DNA from 3 places in the Mesorhizobium sp. M7A.F.Ca.US.002.01.1.1 genome. Region 2 is predicted to be linked to each of the others. Evidence: predicted binding sites of a transcription regulator. Region 2 holds the regulator's gene; each other region holds the start of a gene.
What was found. The regulator LexA, encoded in region 2, represses DNA repair genes until DNA is damaged. The targets are predictions, from matches to a motif close to TGTTCNNNNTGTGTTCNG.
Positions count from the first base shown of each region.

Region 1: the regulator LexA is predicted to act here: its motif matches at 1,791-1,808, upstream of EN932_RS08600 (DNA-processing protein DprA).
Region 3: the regulator LexA is predicted to act here: its motif matches at 3,622-3,639, upstream of EN932_RS16375 (sel1 repeat family protein).

Region 1 is NZ_RZQE01000053.1:5,232-12,660, forward strand. Features, by position in the region: gene EN932_RS08595 (hypothetical protein) at 201-872, opposite strand; gene EN932_RS08600 (DNA-processing protein DprA) at 826-1,731, opposite strand; gene EN932_RS38775 (hypothetical protein) at 2,031-2,216, shown strand; gene EN932_RS38780 (hypothetical protein) at 2,258-2,542, shown strand; gene EN932_RS08615 (ABC transporter substrate-binding protein) at 3,055-4,695, opposite strand; gene EN932_RS08620 (alpha/beta hydrolase) at 5,204-6,151, opposite strand; gene EN932_RS08625 (isochorismatase family protein) at 6,148-6,828, opposite strand; gene EN932_RS08630 (Xaa-Pro peptidase family protein) at 6,932-7,429, opposite strand, start outside.
Region 2 is NZ_RZQE01000170.1:3,005-10,433, forward strand. Features, by position in the region: gene gltX (glutamate--tRNA ligase) at 1-585, opposite strand, end outside; gene EN932_RS17735 (ComEC/Rec2 family competence protein) at 688-3,150, shown strand; gene lexA (transcriptional repressor LexA) at 3,144-3,884, opposite strand; gene kynU (kynureninase) at 4,295-5,542, opposite strand; gene kynA (tryptophan 2,3-dioxygenase) at 5,620-6,456, opposite strand; gene EN932_RS17755 (AMP-binding protein) at 6,453-7,429, opposite strand, start outside.
Region 3 is NZ_RZQE01000147.1:57-7,485, reverse strand. Features, by position in the region: gene EN932_RS16395 (endonuclease/exonuclease/phosphatase family protein) at 1-717, opposite strand, end outside; gene EN932_RS16390 (AMP nucleosidase) at 789-2,252, opposite strand; gene EN932_RS16385 (hypothetical protein) at 2,369-2,563, opposite strand; gene EN932_RS37985 (hypothetical protein) at 2,603-2,761, opposite strand; gene EN932_RS16380 (DUF2147 domain-containing protein) at 2,986-3,327, opposite strand; gene EN932_RS16375 (sel1 repeat family protein) at 3,774-4,040, shown strand; gene EN932_RS16370 (ABC transporter substrate-binding protein) at 4,434-5,555, shown strand; partial or broken gene EN932_RS16365 (acetyl/propionyl/methylcrotonyl-CoA carboxylase subunit alpha) at 5,647-7,429, opposite strand, start outside.

The DNA of each region.
Region 1 (7,429 bases), on a different contig from region 2:
CGTCCGTTGCGGTCGGTCGTGTCATATGTAAAATTCTTAAGAAAGCAGAAATTCCGAACGCTGGCATTGAGACACCTTCGCGGATTTCGATTCGCAATCACTAATATATACGAAGATTCCTATTTTGTTCTCTCATTTAACATGCCAATCGCTAAAGGGTGAATATGGCATAGTTAGAATCGGAGAGTCGTGGCTTTCGATCACTCGGCTAGGGTGTCAAACAGCGAAGGCTGGTCGTCATCATGGACAACGCGGGCGAGGAACACTCCCTTTATCGGGACGTGCGGGTAAGCCTCATGGAGAAGTGCCTGTGCCGCCTTAAAAGAAGCTCCCCTTGCGATCACATCATCAAATATTGCAATCGTATCGACGCTCTGGGGCAGGTTAACAGTTTGGAATGCCCAGCCCGCCTTCAAACTTGCGGGGTCTGGTCGATTACTAGTATCATGAGCCGCAACGCGTTCTTCAATTTGTTTTATACAATTAATAATTATCGCGCCAGCTCCAAAACTTCGAGTTATCAGTCGCAAAAGTCTATCGTCATAAGCTGGGTGGCTGACGGGCTTACTGCACGGAACAGGGCACCAAGCAATCTTTGACAAGCGATCCGTTAGCACTGCGCTACGAAGTTTTTCTGCCCAATAGTCAGTTGACCGCGCCTTATGTTTATAGCGATGGACATTCTCATCGCGGATTGCAGGGCTCATTTTAAAGTTTAAGATGTGGTTGTTCGTCTCGGACTTATAACCCCCGTGCGCGGTATACTCCCCCAGATAAAGGATATAGTCATCTTTCTCTAGGAAGCCATGCTCCCCGCGTGTCAGATCATCGATCTTTGTAAAGCGCGCTGACATTTGCCAAAATATCTTCAATACCAGAAACTCGGATCGCGCCTAGTTCCTCGAACCTGTGGGGCCACGTTATATCGGATCTATGAAAACAGCTTTCAAGAATTAATAGCGGTCGACCTTGTGCTAAAGCCGCTCGCGCTTGCGTGAGTGTTCCAGATGTTTCCCCAGCTTCAACAATAACAGTTGCATCCGTCAAAGCACTCATCGTTATGTTCCGCTCTGGGAAAAAGGTTCGCGTCTTATTCAAGGGCATAGCCTTGTATGCCACAACCGGAACCTGCGATATCAAAAGGTTCTCTCGGGCTATCTTCTCATGAATACCCCTATTTTCTCTCGGATAAGCCGTAGAAATTGGAGTTCCCACTACTGCAATTGTGGGGAATTTCAGAGATATGGCTGTTTCATGGACAATTGCATCGATCCCTTTCGCCAGCCCGGAGACCGGAATAATTTTGTCAGAAATCAGCCCCTGGACTATTCGGCGGGTCTGCAAAATACCTTCATCGCTTGGCTCACGAGTGCCCACCACTGCAATAGAAGGCTGTTCTGAGAGCGCCCAATAGCCTTGATAATAAAGCAGTTCGATAGGATGTTTCGCTACACGAATTTTGTTGGGATATTCGCCGGCGCCGTGAATCCTGACACCATACGGAGCAGAGCTAAATTTCCGTATTTGTTCATCTGCTAGTTCGGCATATTTGACTGCTGTGGGATATGGGACGAAATCAGAGGGAACAGAAAAGGGGACACCGCCGAACCTGTCGGCAATCGACTTAAATGATGCCCCATGGTCCAGCCAAAGGGCCTCATACGCACCCATTTCCAACCAAGGAGAAATGGGGTCGGAAGACTTAAGATCGAATTGCGTAGCTGCGGTCATGTTGCCTATTTAGGGCTGCATCGGCAGATGTTCGACTGGAATTGCGTCAAGGCGCATTTTGGAACAAAACAGGAACTTACACAAGAGACTTTATTGCCGAGCATTTGCAATCGGTTACGTCGTATCCTAATCGGGAATTGCCGGGGAAAACGCCTCCCCTTGTAGCAGGGAAGCCCTGTCGTACAGGCGGCGAGAATACTTGGCCGTCCGCTCCATTCCCCTTCTCCGATGTCCGCCCGTCACCTATTGTAAACGCCCCGCCCTGTCGTATCCTCTCTCCCGGCTTGGGGAGACATCACATGCGTTCCACTCTAGACACCGTCGCCGCGATCGGCCTCGCCATCGGCGGTGCCTTCGGCCTTGCCGGCACCTTCGTCGCCAGCGCCCCACTTCGCGAAACACTCTGGACGATCGACGGTGCCGCACTGGTGGTCGCCACCGCGCTGTTGACGATGAAATACCAGCGGCTGGCAATGACTGCATAGCCGCGGGCTTCCTGACCTTCCTGGCCGGAGAGACCCTGCTGATGGCGGGCAATGCGGCGGGGCTGGAGGCCAGCGTGCCCTCCTATGTCGGCGGCATCTCGCTTTGGGCGGCGGCACTGGTCATGGTCAGCGTGCCCAGGACATTTGCCCTGTGGATGCGGCTCACCGCGCTGGTGGCGGCCGTGCTGTTTGTCGTCTCGGCTTGCATGATCCTCTGGGGGGCGCCCTTGCTGCCGACCTCGGCACCGCTGCCCGCCGCGGGCTATCCGTTCCTGGTGCTGACCTTTGTCGGCTGGATCTGGACGCTGCTGAAGCCGGCCCGGTGAGGCTTTGTCCGCTTGCGTACCAAACGTCCGGCCTGGTTGATCGGGCATCGGCGGGGCGGTAAAAAATCCGGGCGGCGGACCCAGGTTCGCCAGTGGCCGGCGCGGGCTCAGGCAACTGCCTCACCGGCATTCGCGCCGGCCATTTTCAACCCGTCAGATGATCGCAGCGATCCACCGGCTAGCCCTGCACTTGAAGGGGCGCTGACGCTTCTGACCTTCTCCCCTTGTGGGAGAAGGTGGATCGGCGCGCAGCGCCGAGACGGATGAGGGGTGCGTGACGGAGTGAGGCGGTGAAGGTTCTGCTCTGGTTCAGGGCGTTTACTGTTGGCGTATCGCCAAGCTGGAACACCCCTCATCCGTCTTGCCGCTGCGCGGCAATCCACCTTCTCCCACAAGGGGAGAAGGTTAGAAATGCCGGCGCATCACCGTCGCCCGGCCCTTCGCAGGCTCAGAGCGTTCGAGGCTCGTAAAGCCAAGCAATTGGCTTTACGTCCGCTAGCGCGGACCGCCTCTCAACTCTCAATCCACACCTTCTCAAAGTGCTGCTCCAGCGCCTGGTGCTGTTCGCAGCCTTCGACGCCTTTGCGGTAGGTGCGGTAGACCGAGCGCCAGTAGGGTTGGATGATGATGCCTGAATCGCGCAAATTCTGCTCGATCTTGCCCATGATCTCCTTGCGCGCCTTGGCGTCGGGTGTCGCCAGTGCCTTGTCGAGCAGCGTGTCGAACTCGGGATTGGCGTAGGCGCTCTCGTTCCAGGCGGCGCCGGATTTATACGCCAGCGCCAGCACCTGGACGCCGAGCGGGCGGCCGAGCCATTCGGTGCAGGAGAAGGGGTATTTGCTCCAGTCGTTCCAGAAGGTGGCGGCCGGCAGCACGGTGCGCTTGATCTTCAGGCCGGCCTCGCGCATCTGCGCGCCGATGGCGTCGCCGGTGCTCTTTTGCCATTCGACGTCGACGGAGATGAGCTCGAACTCGTGGTCTGATTTGCCGGCCTCGGCCAACAGCTTCTTCGACTGCTCGACGTCACGCTTCGCCGGGCCGATATCGGCATATTCGGGGTGCATGGGGCCGACATGGTGGTTGTCGGCGGGCTTGCCGCGGCCGCCGAGGCCGAGCGCCAGCACGGCGGCATTGTCGACGGCGAGCTGGGCGGCGCGGCGCACCTTGACGTCGTCATAGGGCGCGTTGGCGACATTGAAGCGGGCGACGATGGTCGAACCGGTGGCGATCTCGGAATTCATCAGCCCCATCGTCTCGGTCTGCGAGACGGCATCGGAAGCGGTCTCGTGGTCGGTGTCGATCTCGCCGGATTCGAAGGCCGAGAGCATGGCGTTGGGGTCGGAGCCGTAGTCGACCCATTTGATGCCGTCCAAGTAGAATTCGCCCTTCCACCAGGGCTTGTCTTTGCGCTTCACCTCGGCACCGGTCTCGGCATCCCAGCTGACCAGCTCGCAGGGACCGGTGGTGATGGCCAGCGCCTTCAGGGGATCGCCGTCGCCCTCATAGGAGCGGTGCATGATCAGTGCGGGATAGTCGGCCATGCCGGCGATCAGCGAGATGTCGGACTTGGGCAGGTTCAGCTTGATGGTGAAGTCATCGACCTTTTCGATGCCGCCATCGACGACCTTCTTGGTGTCGGCATTGACCAGCGCGCCCATGCGCGCGGCGACCGAATTGCCCGGCACGGAAGCGTCGCACCAGCGGGTGAGGTTGTGGATTACATCGTCGGCGTTGAAGGCATCGCCGTTCGACCAGGAGATGCCCTTGCGCACGTGCAGGGTCAGCGTCCTGGCGTCGTCGCTCGCCTCCCAGCTTTCGAGCAGCCAGGGCTCGAAGGAGAAGTCGGTGTTCCAGCGCACCAGATATTCGTTGCAGTGGCGCGCGACATTCGACATCTCCACGCCGTCGAAGGTGCGCGGGTCCTTGAAACCCTTGACGTTCATGGCGACGCGCAGGACGCCGCCCTTCTTGGGTTCCGCCGCGCGGGCAGGGATGGTGCCAAGTCCGCCCAGCGCCAGCGCCCCGGCGGCGCTGACGCCGAGCCCGGCCATCAGCGCCAGATATTCGCGGCGGTTGATGCCGCCGGCCTTGAAATCGTCGGCCACGGGTTTGGCTTGCGGGTGGAGTTTGCGGTCGGTCAGCATGAATTTCATCGTCGTTCCCCTGTTGTTGATGCATGCCGCCCAAAAGTGCCCAGCGGTTTTGGGACAATGGCATGCACAGAAAAATCGCCCCGGCCGATCGACAGGCGCGGGGGCGGACGCGACCGCCGGGGCGCCGTTGCCTGAGGGGGAATGATAAGGCTGGGTGACGCTAGGGAGTGTTCGGTTTTCCGCAGTGATTGTGCGGGGTTCCGCGGGGGGAGTCGGCGATTGGCGTATGCGTTGGACGATGGCGCGGCGCGAATCTCCCTCCTTGAGGGGGAGATGTCGCCGAAGGCGACAGAGGGGGTCGGTACGACGGGACTCGACCTCCTATGTTCCATTGTTGAAAAGAGGATGCCGGCGCTTCACGCGAGACGCCCCCTCACCCAGCCTCCGCTTCGCTCGGCTGACCTCTCCCCGAGGGGAGAGGAGACTTGCAGCGCCGGCGCTTCTCTCTTCTCCCCAGCGGGGAGAAGGTGGCCGCGAAGCGGCCGGATGAGGGGGGCCTTCGCCACGTTCAATACGGCCACTCGCCCCTGCCCAGCGCGCCAACCGCGCCGACAATCCGCGCAAACGCTTCCGCGGCTGCCGGCACCGTGGTGCGGGCACGCAGGAAGCTGTGCACCAGCCTCGGCTCTTCGTGCCACCACGCCTTGCCGCCGGCGGCCACAATGCGGTCGCGGTAGGTCTCGCCATCCGAGGACAGCGGGTCGCATTCGGCGGTGACGATCACCGTCGGCGGCAGGCCGGTGAAATCCTTGTCGCGCAGCGGCGCAAAAGTCGGATCGTCCAGCGATTGGCGCCTGGCCGAGCGGACGTCGCGGTAGAAGGCGACGTCGGTCACCGACAGCAGCGGCGCGTCGGCGTGTTCGATGTAGGAGCCGGCACGCTCGTCGCCGCCGAGCTCGGGGTAGATCAGCACCTGGCCGATCGCAGCGCTGGCGTGCCGGCGCGTCGCCTGCGCCACCGCCGCGGCCAGATTGCCGCCGGCGCTTTCGCCGCACAGCACCAGCGGCAGGCCTGATCTCGCCGCTGCCCATTCGAAGGCGGCCACCGCATCGTCGAAGGCGGCGGGATGGAGATGCTCCGGCGCCAGCCGGTAATCGACCGACAGCACGTCGAAACCTGTGCCGGCGCAGAGCTCGGCGCAGATGTCGTCATGGCTTTCCAACCCGCCGAGGATGAAGCCGCCGCCGTGGTAGTAGACCACCATCGCCTTGGCGGCGTTGCCCTCGAGCCGGTAGCGCCGGACCGGGATGTCGCGGCCGGCGGCGGCGATCAGCCCGTCGCTGGCCTTGACGCCAGCCGGGCGGCCCTGGTGGAAAGCCCGGCTCATCCGGTCGTAGACGGCGCGCTGCTTGTCGATCGGCAGGCCGATGATTTCGGGCGGATACCAGGCGTTGACGGCGTCGATATAGGCCCAAAGGGCCGGGTCGAGCCGTGTTTCGTAAGAGCCTCGCGTCATAGATCGGCGTAGAGCGCGGCCGCGTTGTCGAAGCTGAAACGCAGCGGCACCGAGCCCTCGACCTGCCAGACGGTGACGGTTTCGCCGGCCAGCAGCCGGCAGGCGTCGTCGGTGTCGGTGACGGCGCCGCCATAGAGCCGGTTGGCGAGGTTGAGGATACCGGTCTGGTGCATGGCCGCGCTGCCGCTGCCGCAGGCATCCTTGACCAGCAGCACGCGAAAGCCTTTTGCCACCGCATCCTTGACCGACGCGTCGATGCAGGCCTCGGTCCAGACGCCTGATATGACCAACCATTCGATGCCGGCCGACTTGATGTCGCGTGCCGCCGGCCCGCAGCGGAAGGCGCTGGCCTCGGCCTTGATCAGCAGCGCCTCGCCCTTGGCCGGCGCCACCTCATGGCAGATTTCGGTCAGCGGATCGCTCTTGTCGGAAAAGGCCGACTTGCCGTCCTCGCCGAGCGGATGAAACGGGCGGTCCTGGCTGTCGAGATCGACGATGTAGGCCCAGTGGTAGAGCGGCACATGGTTCTGCCGCGCCGCCGCCTGCAGGCGCTGGACGTTGGCGAGGATGCTGCTGAAGCCTTCAACCAGATAACGCGGGTCCTGCCGGTGCTCTTCCTGCAGGTCGATGAAGATCGCGGCTACGGTGCCGCGCTTGAGGGAGATGGGCGTTTTCATGCGGCGCCTGCGTGATGCATGGGCGAGGCAGTCAAAGACCCTTCCGTATGCCGGCGGGACAGAGGAGGGCGCCAGGCAACGAGGCGCTCATTGGTTGCCCGTATCAAACCTGCGTCTCCAGAAACTCGTCCTCATAAGGAAAGCGCGACAGAAGCTCCGTGCCCGTCTCGGTGATCAGGATCTCGTCCTCCAGCTTGACGCCCTCGCGGCCGCCCTTTTCGCCGATATAGCTTTCGACGCTCACCACCATGCCTGGCACGATATGGCCGTCGCGGCCATAGGTCTCGTAATCCATGGCGTGCGCGATGAACGGTGTCTCGCCATGCATGCCGACGCCGTGCATGACCGAGGTGTAGCGCTGGTCGACGAAACGGTCGGGGATCTTCCACGCCTGCTCGGCGATCTCGCGGAAGGCCATGCCGGGCTTGACGATCGAAATGTTGTGCTGAACCTGGTCATGCGCCATGCGGTAGAGCGACTTCTGGTAGGGCGTCGGCTTGCCCGGCCCGCAGCGGAAGGTGCGCGAGAAATCCGAATAATAGCCGTAGCAGCCGATGGTGTCGGTATCGAGCGCCAAGAGTTCGCCGGGGCGGATCTTGCG
Region 2 (7,429 bases):
CATGTCATGATCATCGACGACGACGGCATGCATGTAAGTGGGATTGCCGTCGGAACGCAGGATGATGAAGTCATCGAGATCCTTGTTGGGAAAGCGCACGTCGCCCTGGACCCGGTCATGGACGACGGTCTCGCCTTCGGTCGGCGCCTTGATGCGGATGGCGCCCTTGGCGCCTGCGGGTGCCTCTGAGGGGTCGCGGTCGCGCCAGCGGCCATCGTAGCGGGGTGGCAGCCCCTTGGCTCTGGCGGCCTCGCGCATGGCCTCCAGTTCGGCTGGCGTGGCGTAGCAATAATAGGCCTTGCCCATGCGCACGAGCTCCTCGGCCACCTCGCGGTGGCGGGGCGCACGCTCGAACTGCGACACCGGCTCGCCGTCCCAGCTCAGGCCAAGCCAGGAAAGCCCGTCGAGGATGGCAGCCGTCGCGGCTTCATTGGAGCGTTCGCGATCGGTGTCCTCGATGCGCAGCAGCATCGTGCCGCCGGTATGCTTTGCATACAGCCAGTTGAACAGCGCCGTGCGCGCGCCGCCTATGTGCAAATAGCCGGTGGGCGAGGGGGCAAAACGGGTGACGACCTTGTCGGACATGGAACTCTCGGAAACCATCTGAAGCGGGGTGCGGTCGCGCGGACTTTCGCGCTTTGCGCGTTCATGTAGCATAGGGTGTCGAGGGCGCAAGGGGCAGACCCGATGGCTGGACGAGGCTGGGGCTCGGATCAGGGCGAGGACGCTGCCATTGGCGTCAGCGAACGGTCCCTGTTTGCGCCTCTGCCAGCCTCATTGCCGCCGCCGTCGCCCCTCGTGCCGGATTCCGGCAAGCTGCCCTTGCAAACGGGTATCGCCGCCTCTGTTCCTGTTGCCGGAACCGGCAGGATCGTGCGCGTGCGCCGGCAGATCGGCCTGATATCACTGCCACGCCTGCGCCACAGCGTGAACATGGCGGCGAGCCTGGAACTCGACCGGGGCGTGGCCTTCCTGCTGGTGCCGGTCTGCCTTGCGATCGGAGCGATCGGCTATTTTTCGCTGACGGCTGAACCCGACTTTGCGAGACCTGTCGCGGTTGTCATCCTGACGGGGATCTGTGCGCTGGTCTCGCGCTCATGGCCAAAGACCCATCTGTGTTTCATGGCGGCACTTTTGTGCGCCCTAGGACTGCTTGCTGCCAAGGTCGAGACGTGGCGTGCGGGCACACAAATGTTGGGCTCGGAAATCTCGACGCAGGTGACCGGCCGCGTCGTCTCGCTCGACCGGATGGAAACTGGCCGTATCCGGCTGACCATCGACGTAACATCGACCGCAAGACCGAAACTGCGCTATGCGCCGGAACGGGTACGGCTTTCGGCACGCAAGATCCCGGCTGACGTGACCGCAGGCTCGCTCATCACTGGATATGCCAAGCTTTTGCCGCCGACCGGGCCGGTGCGACCGGACAGCTATGATTTCTCCTTCGACAGCTATTTTGCCGGCATTGGTGGCAGCGGATTCTTTCTCGGCAATCCAAAGCTTGTCGTCAGCGATGATGGCGACATGCCGCTGTCGGCCCGAATTTCCTCCAGCGTGGAAAATGCCCGTGAAGGCATCGCCGACCATATCAGGGCGAGCGTCGGCGGCGCCGAAGGCGAGATCGCCGCGGCGCTGATCGTCGGCGTGCGCGCCGGCATTCCCGACGACATCAATGAGGCGATGCGACGTACCGGCATCTACCACATCATCTCCATTTCGGGGCTGCATATGGCTCTGGTCGCCGGCACCATCATGGGGTTGCTGCGCGGCGCCTTCGCCTTGTTTCCCGATCTTTCCGCGCGTCGCCCGGTCAAGAAGTATGCCGCTGCCGCCGCACTGTTCTCGATCGCAGCCTACCTCGTCATCTCAGGTATCGTCGTCGCCGCCGAGCGCAGCTTCATCATGCTGGCAGTGATGCTGATTGCAGTTCTGTTCGATCGAGCAGCACTCACCATGCGCAATCTGGCGATCTCGGCGATCGCCGTCATCGTGGTGTCGCCGCATGAGGTGGTCGGCCCGAGTTTTCAGATGTCGTTCGCCGCGACCGCGGCTCTGGTCGGCGCTTATGCCGGCTGGGCGGATCACCGCGCGGGAAAAGCAAGACCGCCGCCGCCGAAGCGATCCTTGCCCGGGTTCCTGACACGAAAATTCCTGCTGGCGGCAATTGGTCTGGCCATGACCTCGATCATCGCCGGCAGCGCCACGACGCTGTTTGCCATCTGGCATTTTCAGCGTGTGTCGCCGCTCAGCCTGTTCGCCAATCTCGCGGTTATGCCGATCGTCACCGTCGTCATGTTCCTGGCCGTCGCCAGCGCGCTGCTGATGCCTTTCGGATTGGATTGGCCAGCTCTCTACCTGATGGGCAAGGGCCTGACGATGATGATCGCCATATCGGGCTGGATCTCCGAGCGTTCGCCTGTCGATGGGGTCGGGCTGATTTCGCAACAGTCGATCCTGCTGGTGGCCATTGCCCTGGTCATCGCGACGATGGCGACGACATGGCTGCGGCTCGCGGCTCTGCCATTCGCGTTGGCAGGCTTGCTGACCGTCTCGGATACGCGCACGCCCGATGTGCTGATCTCGGAAGACGCCCGGCTGGTGGCGTTGCCGATCGGTGGCGGTGAGCTTGCCGTTAGCCGGCAACGGCCGAATGGATTCACCGTCGACAACTGGAAACGCGCGCTGACATCGGAAACCATCGTCGTTCCGGAAGTGTTCGACAACAGCGATGGGCAATTCGACGTCGCGGATGCCGTTGAGCTACCGCCGGGATCGCCGTTCTATTGCTCCTCAGGCGTTTGCGTGGCCAGGCACATGTCCGGTGCGATCATTGCCTATGTCGAGGACCGCAAGGACACCTGGAAAGCCTGCGGCTTCGCCGAGCTGATCGTCGTCAACGACGCCACCGCCTATGACGCCTGTCACAACCCGCTGGTTCTGGTCATCACCAAGCGGCAACTGGCTCGCAAAGGCAGTGCCGCGGTCTTCTTCGATCGCCAATCGGCGACCACGCCGGCGACGATCAGCTTCGCGGTGGACAGCCCATATCGGCCCTGGCACACGCAACGCAAATACTCTCGCGAGGCGAGGGGGCTGGCACCCTTCAAGAAACCCGAGAAGCCAGTGGTCAACCCACAGCCGTCTCAGTAGCGACGGATCAGGCCGACGAGCTTGCCTTGCACCTTGACCCTGTCCGGCCCGAAAATCCGTGTCTCATAGGCTGGATTGGCGGCTTCGAGGGCAATCGAGGCGCCCTTGCGGCGGAACCGCTTCAGCGTCGCTTCCTCTTCATCGACCAGCGCCACGATGATCTCGCCGGGGCTGGCCGTGTCGGCGTTACGGATGATAACGGTGTCGCCGTCGAAGATGCCGGCCTCGATCATCGAATCGCCCTTGACCTCCAGTGCATAGTGCGCGCCGCCCATGATCATGTCCGGCGGCACCGAAATCGAATGCGTCTGATGTTGGATGGCATCGATCGGCACGCCGGCGGCGATGCGACCCATGACCGGGATCGAAACGGCAGAGACCGCATCGTCGTCATTGCCGGGCGAAGGCATCCGCGAAGGCGCCGGCTTGATCTGCCGGCCAAGAGCACCACCCTGACCAAGACTGCCCTGGATGACGCTTGGCGAAAACTTCTTTGCCGCATTGAGGCCTGGCGCGATGGAGTCCGGCAGCCGCAGCACTTCCAGCGCGCGGGCCCGATTGGGCAGCCGGCGGATAAAGCCGCGCTCCTCAAGGGCCGTGATCAGCCGATGAATCCCGGATTTGGAGGCAAGGTCGAGCGCCTCCTTCATCTCGTCGAAGGATGGCGGAATGCCGCTCTCCTTCAGGCGTTCATGGATGAACATCAGCAGTTCATGTTGCTTGCGTGTCAGCATGGCGGCCCCCAGGTTCCCTGAAACCAGAATCGAAAAACAAACCCAGAACAAACACTATCTGTTCCAGTTGTGTTCTGCAACCGTTTAAAGTTTAATGAATTTGTTAAGGCTGCTGAAATTATTTGGCGCTTGCCAGCGGGTTACGATCGACGGGCGCCACCTTCGGCAATGCGCCTGCTCACATTGAAATTGTTATGGTTAATGACCTGTGGCTTATCCCCTACCAAAGCTTGGCATTATCTGTCGATCGACCTCGACAAGGAGCGATTGCAACCTTCGGGACGTTGGTTGGCCGTGAACGAAACGGAGCCAAAACGCCAACGTCAGTTGGGCATTTTGGCTGGAAATTCAGCTCTCCGTCATTTGCCAGGCAGTGAGGGCAGCGACGGCGGATCGCCGGGATCGGTGCGTCAGGTAACGGCTTCCTTGACGGCGAAACGCTGGTCCTTCCATGCACCCGTGCGCAGAATGTCTTCCAGAACCTCAACCGCCAGCCACACATCCTTGTAGCTGACATAGAGCGGCGTGAAGCCGAAACGGATGGTCGACGGTGCGCGGAAGTCACCGATCACCCCGCGCTCGATCAGCGCCCGCATGATTTGATAGCCATGGTCGTGAAGGAACGACACCTGGCTGCCGCGCCTGGTCGCGTCGCGGGTAGTCTCCAGCGCGAGACCGTAGGCGCCGCACTTGGCTTCGACGAGCTGGATGAACAGTTCTGTCTGCGCGACGCTCTTCTTTCGCAATGCCGCCATGTCGACGTCGCTCCAGATGGCAAGCGCGCCTTTGAGCGCCCGCATCGACAGGACCGGTTGCGTACCGCACAGAAAACGGCGGATGCCGGCGCCGGCAACATAACCCCGTTCGAAGGCAAAGGGCCGCGCATGGCCCCACCAGCCGCTGAGCGGCTGGCTGATATCGCCGTGGTGGCGCTGTGCGGCATAGATGAAGGCCGGCGCGCCCGGACCGCCGTTGAGGTACTTGTACGTGCAGCCGACAGCGAAATCGGCATTTGCCTGATCGAGCTCGACGGGCAGGGCGCCGGCGGTGTGGCAGAGATCCCAGACGATCAGCGCTCCGGCCGCATGAGCCCTGCGCGTCAGCGCCGCCATGTCGCGCAGTTCACCCGATTTGTAATTGACGTGGTTGACCAGCACCACCGCGACGTTTTCGTCGATTAGCTCTTCGATGGTCGGCGCGTCGACGCCCGCGAGGCGCAGCAGGACGCCATCCCGGGTCGAGGCCACGCCTTCGGCGATGTACAGGTCGGTGGGAAAACTGTCACCTTCGGCGACGATGGCTGACCGGCCGGGCCGCATCTCCATCGCTGCGTGCAGCACCTTGTAGATGTTGGTCGATGTCGTGTCGCAGACGACGGTCTGGCCGGCCGCGGCTCCTATCAGGCGTCCGAGCTGGTCACCGAGTTCGATCGGCATCTCGAACCATCCGGCCGTGTTCCAGGCTCGGATAAGATCTCGGGCCCATTCCTGCGTCGCCGCCTGCTGCAGCTCGCCGAAAACGGCATGAGATGCTGCCCCCAGTGAATTGCCGTCGAGATAGATCACCCCCTCCGGCAGAATGAAACGGTCGCGCATGGCCCGCAGCGGATCCGTGGCATCCATCGCTTCGACTGCGGCGAGATCAGGAATTCCACTCATGGTCAGTCCCCGGTTGTTCGCGAAGGGTTCCCGCCACAGAGCGTCCCTTCAGTGAGCCTGTTCTCATTTCGATGATGTCAGAGCCGGGTGCGGATCGTCCACAGCTCCGGAAACAGCACGACCTCGAGCATTTTCTTCAGATACGAAGCACCCGACGTGCCGCCGGTGCCGCGCTTCAGACCGATGATGCGCTCCACCGTGGTGACGTGGTTGAAGCGCCAGCGGCGGAAATAATCCTCGAAGTCGACCAGCTTCTCGGCCAGTTCGTAGAACATCCAGTAGCGCTGCGGATCGCGGTAGATAGTCTGCCAGGCGACCAGGACCTCTTCATTCTCGGTTCGCGTCTCACGCCAGTCCGTGCGCCTGGCATCGGCACCGATGTCGAATCCGTTGCGCGCCAAAAGCAGCAGCGCTTCGTCGTAGAGCGATGGCTCGGCCAGAATGGCTTCCAGCTTTCCGCTGAGGTCAGGCCGATGCTTGTGAGGGCCGAGCATGGCCAGGTTGCGGTTGCCGGCCATGAACTCGATGGCGCGATACTGCCAGGACTGAAAACCCGAGGACTGGCCGAGCGCGTCGCGAAACTCGGTATATTCGCTGGGCGTCATCGTCCGCAGCACATCCCAGGCATTGTTCAGCTGCTCGAAGATGCGCGCGACTCGCGACAGCATCTTGAAGCTCGGCTCGAGCCGGTCGGCGCGGATCGAGCGGATCGCGGCGCCAATCTCGTGCAAAGCGAGCTTCATCCACAGTTCCGAGGTCTGGTGCTGGATGATGAACAGCATCTCGTCATGCGCCGACGACAGCGGCGTCTGCGCCTCCAGCACTTTCTCCAGGTGCAGATAGTCGCTGTACGACATGCGCTCGTTGAACGACATCTGTGCGCCTTCGGACGCCGGATCGTAGGGCTCGCTCAATTGACTTTCTCCGTGCGCAGCCGGAAGCGCTGGATCTTGCCGGTCTGGGTCTTGGGCAAAGCAGCAATGAATTTCACCGATCGCGGGTATTTGTAGGGCGCGATCGTCGCCTTGACATGGTCCTGCAGGCGCTTGGTGGTCAATGCGTCAGGCGCCACGCCCTGCACCAGCACGACATGCGCCTCGACGATCTGGCCGCGCTCGGCGTCCTCGGCGCCGATCACCGCGCATTCGGCGACGTCGGGATGTGACAGAAGTGCGGCCTCGACCTCGGGGCCGGCAATGTTGTAGCCGGCGCTGACGATCATATCGTCGGAGCGCGCGGCGAAATGGAAGAAGCCGTCCTCGTCCTGCGTGAAGGTGTCGCCGGTGATGTTCCAGCCGTCGCGCACGTAGTCCTTCTGCCTGATATCGGCCATGTAGCGGCAGCCGGTCGGGCCGCGCACCGCCAGCCTGCCGGTCGCGCCGCGCGGTACTTCGCGCATCTCGTCGTCGACGATGCGCGCCTCGTAGCCGCCGACCGGCTTGCCGGTCGACGCGGGCTTCATGTCGCCAAAGCGGTTGGAGATGAAGATGTGCAGCATTTCGGTGGCGCCGATGCCGTCGAGGATCGGCTTGCCGGTCTTTTGCGTCCACTCTTCGAAAACCGGAGCGGGCAAGGTTTCGCCGGCTGAAACGGCAACCCGCAGCGAAGACAAATCGGCACCTTCATCCATGGCCTTCAGCATGGCGCGGTAGGCAGTCGGTGCGGTGAAGGAGATCGTGGCTTTGTAGGTCTCGATGATGTGGATCATGTTGGGTGGCGTCGCCTGCTCCAGCAGCGTCGCCGCCGCACCGAAGCGCAGGGGAAAGATAGCGAGCCCGCCAAGGCCGAAGGTGAAGGCCAGCGGCGGCGAGCCGACGAAGATGTCGTCCGGCGTCACCTCCAGGATTTCGCGGGCATAGGCGTCGGCGATGATCAGGAGGTCGCGGT
Region 3 (7,429 bases), on a different contig from region 2:
GATGGCCGTCTCGCCGAGCGCGGAAAGCGGCTCCGTCAACTCGCCGATCTGCCAGTACTGCTCGCGTGGCCAGGGCCAGCTGAGATGGATCGCGGCGACATCGACGTCGATGCCGCCGAAGTCGACGGTCGCTGTCGCCATGGCACCACGCCTTTCGCAACGCGCCTCGGTGCCGGCGGCAAAGGGCCGCCGCGAGAGCAGCGCGACGCCGAATATCTTGTTAGGGTAAGGACAGAGGATCCGGTATGGATATGCGCTGCTGATATAGCCAAGCTCGGTCGCCCACATCGCCGACACCTCGTCGAGGGTGATCACGTCGGGATTGGTCCGGCCGATCAGCGACAGCACCTTCTTCGGCGTTGGATTGTCGTAGCGCAGGTTCATCTGCAGCAGCTTGTAGATCGCGCGGTCTTCGTTCTTGGCTTCATAGGCGGCCTGAACCGGCCACAGGCGGGAGAAGGACAGCGAGCCGGAAGTGGTGGCGAAGGCCGCCACGGCAAAAAGCAGTGCCACGGCCGCTTGCAGTCGAAATGTCGTGGCCAGCAGCGGCAGTGCGCAAAGCGCCATCAGCACGGCAAGATGGACGCGGAAATGCGAGAAGGAATCGAAGGCGGGATGCAGCGTTCCGAAAAACCCGGCCACCAGCGCGATCGAACAGGCCAGCATTGCCAGGAATGCAACCGAAATCAGCAATGTCCCGAAGCCCGCTCTCTCCATGCCGCCTGCTTATCGGCAGAAATGCGGCTCAATCAAGATGACGAAATGCCCATGCGATGCGTGGAATCGGCCTACTGGAACGCCGTTTCCGAAAAACTTCTGAGCTTGCGCGAATGCAACCGCTCCATCGGCATTTCCGCGAGCTTCTCCATAGCCCTGATGCCGATGGTCAGGTGCTGCGCCACCTGGCGCTTGTAGAATTCGGTCGCCATGCCGGGCAGCTTCAACTCGCCATGCAGCGGTTTGTCCGAAACGCACAGCAGCGTGCCGTAGGGAACACGGAAGCGGAAGCCATTGGCGGCGATGGTCGCCGATTCCATGTCGAGTGCGATGGCGCGAGATTGCGACAGACGCTGTACCGGCCCACGCTGGTCGCGCAGCTCCCAGTTGCGATTGTCGATGGTGGCGACGGTGCCGGTGCGCATGATGCGCTTCAGGTCGTAGCCCGAAAGGCCGGTGACTTCGGCGACGGCTTCCTGCAACGCCACCTGGATCTCGGCCAGCGGCGGGATCGGCACCCAGACCGGAAGATCGTCGTCCAGCACGTGGTCCTCGCGCACATAGGCATGCGCCAGCACATAGTCGCCCAGCGCCTGGGTGTTGCGCAAGCCGGCGCAGTGACCGAGCATCACCCAGGCATGCGGCCTCAGCACCGCAATATGGTCGGTGATGGTCTTGGCGTTGGAAGGCCCGACGCCGATATTGACCATGGTGATGCCGCCATGTCCCGATTTCTTCAGGTGATAGGCCGGCATCTGCGGCAGGCGCGGCGGTGCAACGCCTTCGCTGGGCGCGCTCTGCCCGCCCTTGGTGATGACATTGCCCGGCTCGACGAACTCCGTGTATCCGCCGCCGCCATTGGCCATCAGGTCGCGGGCGCGGGCGACGAATTCGTCGATGTAGAACTGATAGTTGGTGAACAGCACGAAGTTCTGGAAATGCTGCGGCGTGGTTGCCGTATAGTGCGACAGCCGGTGCAGCGAATAGTCGATGCGCTGCGCCGTGAAGGGCGCCAGAGGCCTCGGCTCGCCGAAGGCGACTTCGAAGGTGCCGTTGGCGATCTGGTCGTCGGTGCCGTCGAGATCGGGCACGTCGAACAGGTCGCGGATCGGCCGCTTGATGCGCTCTGCCGTCGCGCCGTCGACATGGGTGCCTTCAAGGAAGGCGAAATGCAGCGGGATGGGTGTGGTCGATTCCGACACCGTGACCGCAACCCCATGATTGCGCATGATCAGGCGCAACTGCTCGACGAGGTAGCTTTCGAACAGGCCCGGCTGGGTGATGGTGGTGGAAAAATGCCCAGGCGTCGGCATATGCCCATAGGCCTGGCGCGAGTCGATCTGGGTGAATGAGTTGGTGGTGACGCCGATCTCCGGATAGAAGGCCCGGTAGCGCTTGCCATTATCACCGCCTGCTGCCGCCAATTCTGCGAAGGAGTCGCGCAGGAACTTGGTGTTGCGATCGTAAAGCGCCTGCAGTGCCTTGACGGCCTTTTCAGCGCTATCAAAGCTTTGCCGGCCAAAAGGCTCCGGCATGACGACAGATTCGATGGCTTGTGGGTAGATTCGCTTTTCCATGGCTCAATATAGAGACTTGGATCGGCACTTGGGAGGGGTGTCGCGACCGAAGGCGGTCAAAGCGCCGTTTTTCTTCAACCGCGCTGCAGGCTGACCAGAAGCACAAAGCCGACGCCGGACTTCTTCAGGGCCGGTGCGTCGATCGTCGAGCCGGTGTCGGCGCGCATCATCGGCACGGCCAGGACCGGAGCGGCCAGAACCGTCAGGATAAGCGCCGCCCGCGGCAGAAGCCGAAGGGTCTTGAGAGCGTTGGCGGCGATGCGGTTCATGGCGTTCAGCTTTTCTTTTCGAGGTCTTGGTTTCTTTGTTCAGTTGCGAAGATGGGTGGGGCAGGCGAGGCGGCAGGTTCTGGAACTGGCTTCGTCCCAGGCGCGGGCCGGACGGCCCGCTTCAGCGACGAGGATGGCGAAGAACATTCCAAACAGGCTCACCAGCAGGCAGACGATGGTGAAGCGGCGAGCAAGCATTGGGTCGGTCTCCTTCAACACGCCGGAGAATGCCCTGATGCAACTGAACCGGCTCTGATGGCGGCGTTCATCTGCGGTTCAAGATGATTGACGGGGTTTCGATGGCGCTGGCGTCGGTTGGATAGCCGCCGGCCTCCATCGAGCATCACCGGCGCAGGATGTGTCGACAAAACGAAAACGGGGCCCGTCGGGGCCCCGTCATCAGGTCGGAAAGATGCGCTCGATCAGAGCTTGTGCCAGGTCTGGCTCTTGCAGATCAGCCCGCCGAGCACGCAGCCGCTCATCTTGAGAGAGGTGCCCGACAATGTCGCCTTGCCCGAATAGGTCTTGTCGTTTGCCGGATCGGTGATGTTGCCGGCATATTTGTTGTCGCCCGTCGCCTTGAGGGAGCCGATGGTCTTGCCGGCATATTTGCCGGACTTGAGCGTGATGGAAAACGAGCCGCCGCCAGCGATGGCTGCGGTGTCGCCGGCCTGCGTCTTCCAATTGCCCTCGATCGGATCGGCCCAGGCCGCACCGGCCATGATCAATGTGGCCGCAAGGGCCAGGCTCACTCTTCGAAACATGTCTTCCTCCCTTTAGATGTCCGGCCGGATGCTCCGCCTCGGTCTGCCGCTTACGCAAACGTAAGCTAATCCAGCTCCCGGCAAAACAAAAGCGGTGCCGCAACGGAAGACTTTCGGATTTTGAAGGGCCCCGAATGCGCCTCCTGGCCAAGGAAATGAAACGATCGGCGCATCGCCTTTGTCTCCTGTGGTTAGCGAAGTCTTGAATTGGCATCGGGAAATTTTCGTCAAATTTGACGCAAGCAGGCTGAATTGCTGGCTTTGTATCCTTAACGAATTTCCGCGTTTACCTCTTGTTTTAGCTTTGTTTTCCTCAAATTAAGCACGCCATTTAACGACGGATTCAAGCCTGCACGGCATTCTCGAAAGCATCGGAAGAGCAGCCGCCAAGGACGAAAGAAGGCAGCTCTCGGGAGCCTGACAGGGGCCGGAAACAGGGGATTGAAATGGCACGTTTTGAAATGCTTGAAGCAGGTTTCGGCGCCATGGGGGCAACTGCCCAGGCCGACATCCTTTTCGAACTGGGCATGATGTATGCGACCGGACGCGATTGCGAGACCGATGTCGTTGCCGCCCACAAATGGTTCAACATCGCCGCCATCAAGGGCTCGGCCCGCGCCGCGGAACTGCGCTCGGAACTGTCGGCGGCCATGTCGAAGGTCGAGATCGCCACGGCGCTTCGCGAAGCCCGCGAATGGATGACCATGCACTGAAATCTGCCAATCGCAGACAAGCCTATCGAAGACAGGGAAGCTCCGGGATCAAGGCCGCACAGACGGCCGGACCCGGCGAAATTGAAGGCCGCGCAAGACGGTCACGAGGGCAAGCGAAAGAACGCGGCAGGCCGCAAGGCCCAGTCGTGCGCGACACAGGGAAGCTGAGCGGGATTTTTAGGGGCGGGGGCGCCTGGAGATTGCTCGACGGGCAAAAAAGCCACGACCAGCCGGAACAAGGCTGGCGTGGCTTTTTGCGTGGATGACGTCTTGCAGGCCCAATCGAGCGGCGCCAATGCGCCTAGACAGGCCGAATGAAGGATGAAATTGTCCCGCCTCTCTGGAAGAAGCGTGGCCGGGGCGGCCGCGCGTGAGTGGAGGAGTTCTACCATCATGAAAAAATTGAGTATTTTGAACGCGGCCATATTCGGCCTGATGATGAGCACGCCGGTCGCATTCGCCGACGATATCACCTTTGCGGTGATTGGCCCGATGACCGGACAGCTCGCCACCATCGGCGATCAGTTCAAGCAGGGCGCACAGGCCGCTGCCGATGCGATCAATGCCGCTGGCGGCGTCAACGGCTCGATGATCAAGCTTGATATCGAAGACGACCAGTGCGATCCCAAGCAGGCGGTGTCGGTTGCCAACCGCGTCGTCGCCGATGGCGTCAAGTTCATCGACGGCCATGCCTGCTCGGGTTCGAGCATTCCGGCCTCGGCCGTCTATGCCGAAGCCGGCGCGCTGATGATGAGCCCGGCTTCTTCCAACCCGGTGCTGACCGACGCGGCCGCCAAGGCCGGCTGGCCGACGATCATGCGGCTTTATACGCGCGACGATGCGCAGGGCGCCTTCATCGGCCCATGGATCGCCAAGAAGTTCGCCGGCAAGAATGTCGTCGTCCTGCACGACAAGAGCGCCTACGGACAGGGCGTGGCTGACGCCGTCAGGGCAACGATGAATGCCGGCGGCCTCAAGGAGGTCTATTATGACGGCATCAACGCTGGCGAGAAGGACTATTCGGCTCTCGTCACCAAGCTCAAGGACTTGAAAGCCGACGTCGTCTATTTCGGCGGCTACCATCCTGAAGCTGGCCTGATCCTGCGTCAGTCGGCGGAACAGAACCTGAAGTTCCAGCTGATCATGCCGGACTCCATCGCCTCGCCGGAATTCTGGCAGGTCGCTGGCCCGGCCGGCGAGGGCACCATGTTCGTCTTCCCGTCGGATCCGCAGGCAAAGCCGGAAGCCAAGGCAGCCGTCGAGAAGATCAAGGCCGGCGGTTTCGTGCCGGAGGGCTTCACGCTGTTCTCATACGCCACCATCCAGGCATTCGCCGAAGGCATCAAGCGTGCCGGCAGCGACGATCCGGCCAAGGTTGCCGAGGCGCTGAAGAACGGCACGCCGATCAGCACCGTTGTCGGTAATGTCACCTTCGACGAGAAGGGCGATCTCAAGAATGCCAGCTACGACATCAACCAGTGGCATGACGGAAAATATGCGCCGATCGCGCAGTAATCGCCGGCCCGGCGACTGAATAGCATAGGGAAATGGCCGGGGTCGTCCCCGGCCATTTTCTTGTTTGCCCTGTAGTCTGCCTTTCGAACCGTCAGCTGGCTACAGCGGCCGAAGCGGCTTGTTCCTCGAAGAATCGCACCAGCACTGTCCCGTCGGTCACCTGCGCGCCCTCGGTGGCAATCTCGGCGATCACGCCGTCATGCGGCGCGGCGATGGTATGTTCCATCTTCATCGCCTCCAGGATCAGCAGCGGTTGGCCCTTGATCACGGCATCGCCCTTTCCCACGCGTACCAGCTTGACCAGTCCCGGCATCGGCGCGCGCAGGCTGCCTGAACCCGCCGCTGCCTCGTCGGCCCGTGCCAGCGGGTCCGGCACCGTAAAGGTGTAGCCGACGGCGCCTTCAAACACGGTGATGTGGCCTGGCCAGCGGGCGAGGCGTGGTGTTGAGCGAAAATCATGCGAATTGGTGTCGTCATAGGGCTTGTCCAGCGTCACCTGGAACCGCCCGTCATACCGCACCGAAACTTTCGCCACGATTTCGTCTTCGCCAAACTTCAAACGTGTGCGTCGCGCCACGCTGTGGAAATGCGCATAACCGGCAAGCGACGACCACGGATCGTTGGGTGACGGCGATGCTCCGGCGCCGGAGGCCGCAACGGCCGCGGCAGCGATGGTTTCGCCAGTCGGCGGCGCGACCTCGATCAGCGCCGTCTGGTGCCTGGCGATCAGGCTGGTGTCGACATCGCCTGCGGCGAAATCCGGATCGGCGGCGAGAGCGGCAAGAAAGGCGGTGTTGACGGTCGAGCCGGCGACCTCGGTTCGCGACAGCACTGCACCGAGAGCTTCGAGAGCCGCCTGCCTGTCCGTTGCGTGGACGACCAGCTTGGCAATCATCGGGTCGTAATAGGGCGAGATGGCGTCACCCGCTCGCACGCCAGTCTCGATGCGCATCGTGGCGCCTTGCGGGGCCGCATCCGGAAATTTCAGATGATGCAGCGTACCGGTCGCCGGCAGGAACCCTTTTGCCGCGTCCTCGGCATAGATGCGCGCCTCGAAGGCATGGCCGACGAGCGCGATCTCGCTTTGCGTCTTGGGCAGCTTTTCGCCTGACGCGACCCGCAACTGCCACTCGACCAGGTCGGTGCCGGTGACCATTTCGGTGACCGGGTGCTCGACCTGCAGACGGGTGTTCATCTCCATGAACCAGAAGCGGTCGGCCTTCAGGCCCTGCGAGGCATCGACGATGAACTCGATGGTACCGGCGCCTGAATAATTGATCGCCTTGGCGGCCTTCACCGCCGCCTCCGTCATCGCCTTGCGCAAAGCGGGCGTCATGCCGGGCGCCGGCGATTCCTCGATCACCTTCTGGTGGCGGCGCTGCGCCGAGCAGTCGCGCTCGTAGAGATGCACGACATTGCCCAAATTGTCGCCGAAGACCTGCACTTCGATATGGCGCGGCTTGTCGACATATTTTTCGACCAGCACACGGTCGTCGCCGAACGCGGCTTTCGCCTCGCGCCGTGCGCTGGACAACGCCTCGGAAAACTCATCGGGATGCTCGACCCGGCGCATGCCTTTGCCGCCGCCGCCGGCGCGCGCCTTGATCAGCACTGGATAGCCGATCTCGCGCGCCTTGGAGGCAAGCAGCACGATCTCCTGCGCCTCGCCATGATAGCCCGGCACGACCGGCACGCCGGCCTTGTCCATCAGCCGCTTGGCGGCGTCCTTCAGCCCCATGGCACGGATAGAGGCCGCGGATGGGCCGATGAAAATAAGCCCCGCCGCTGTCACCTGGTCGACGAAATCGGGATTTTCCGACAGGAAGCCGTAGCCGGGATGAATGGCTTGCGCACCCGTTGCCAGGGCCGCCGCG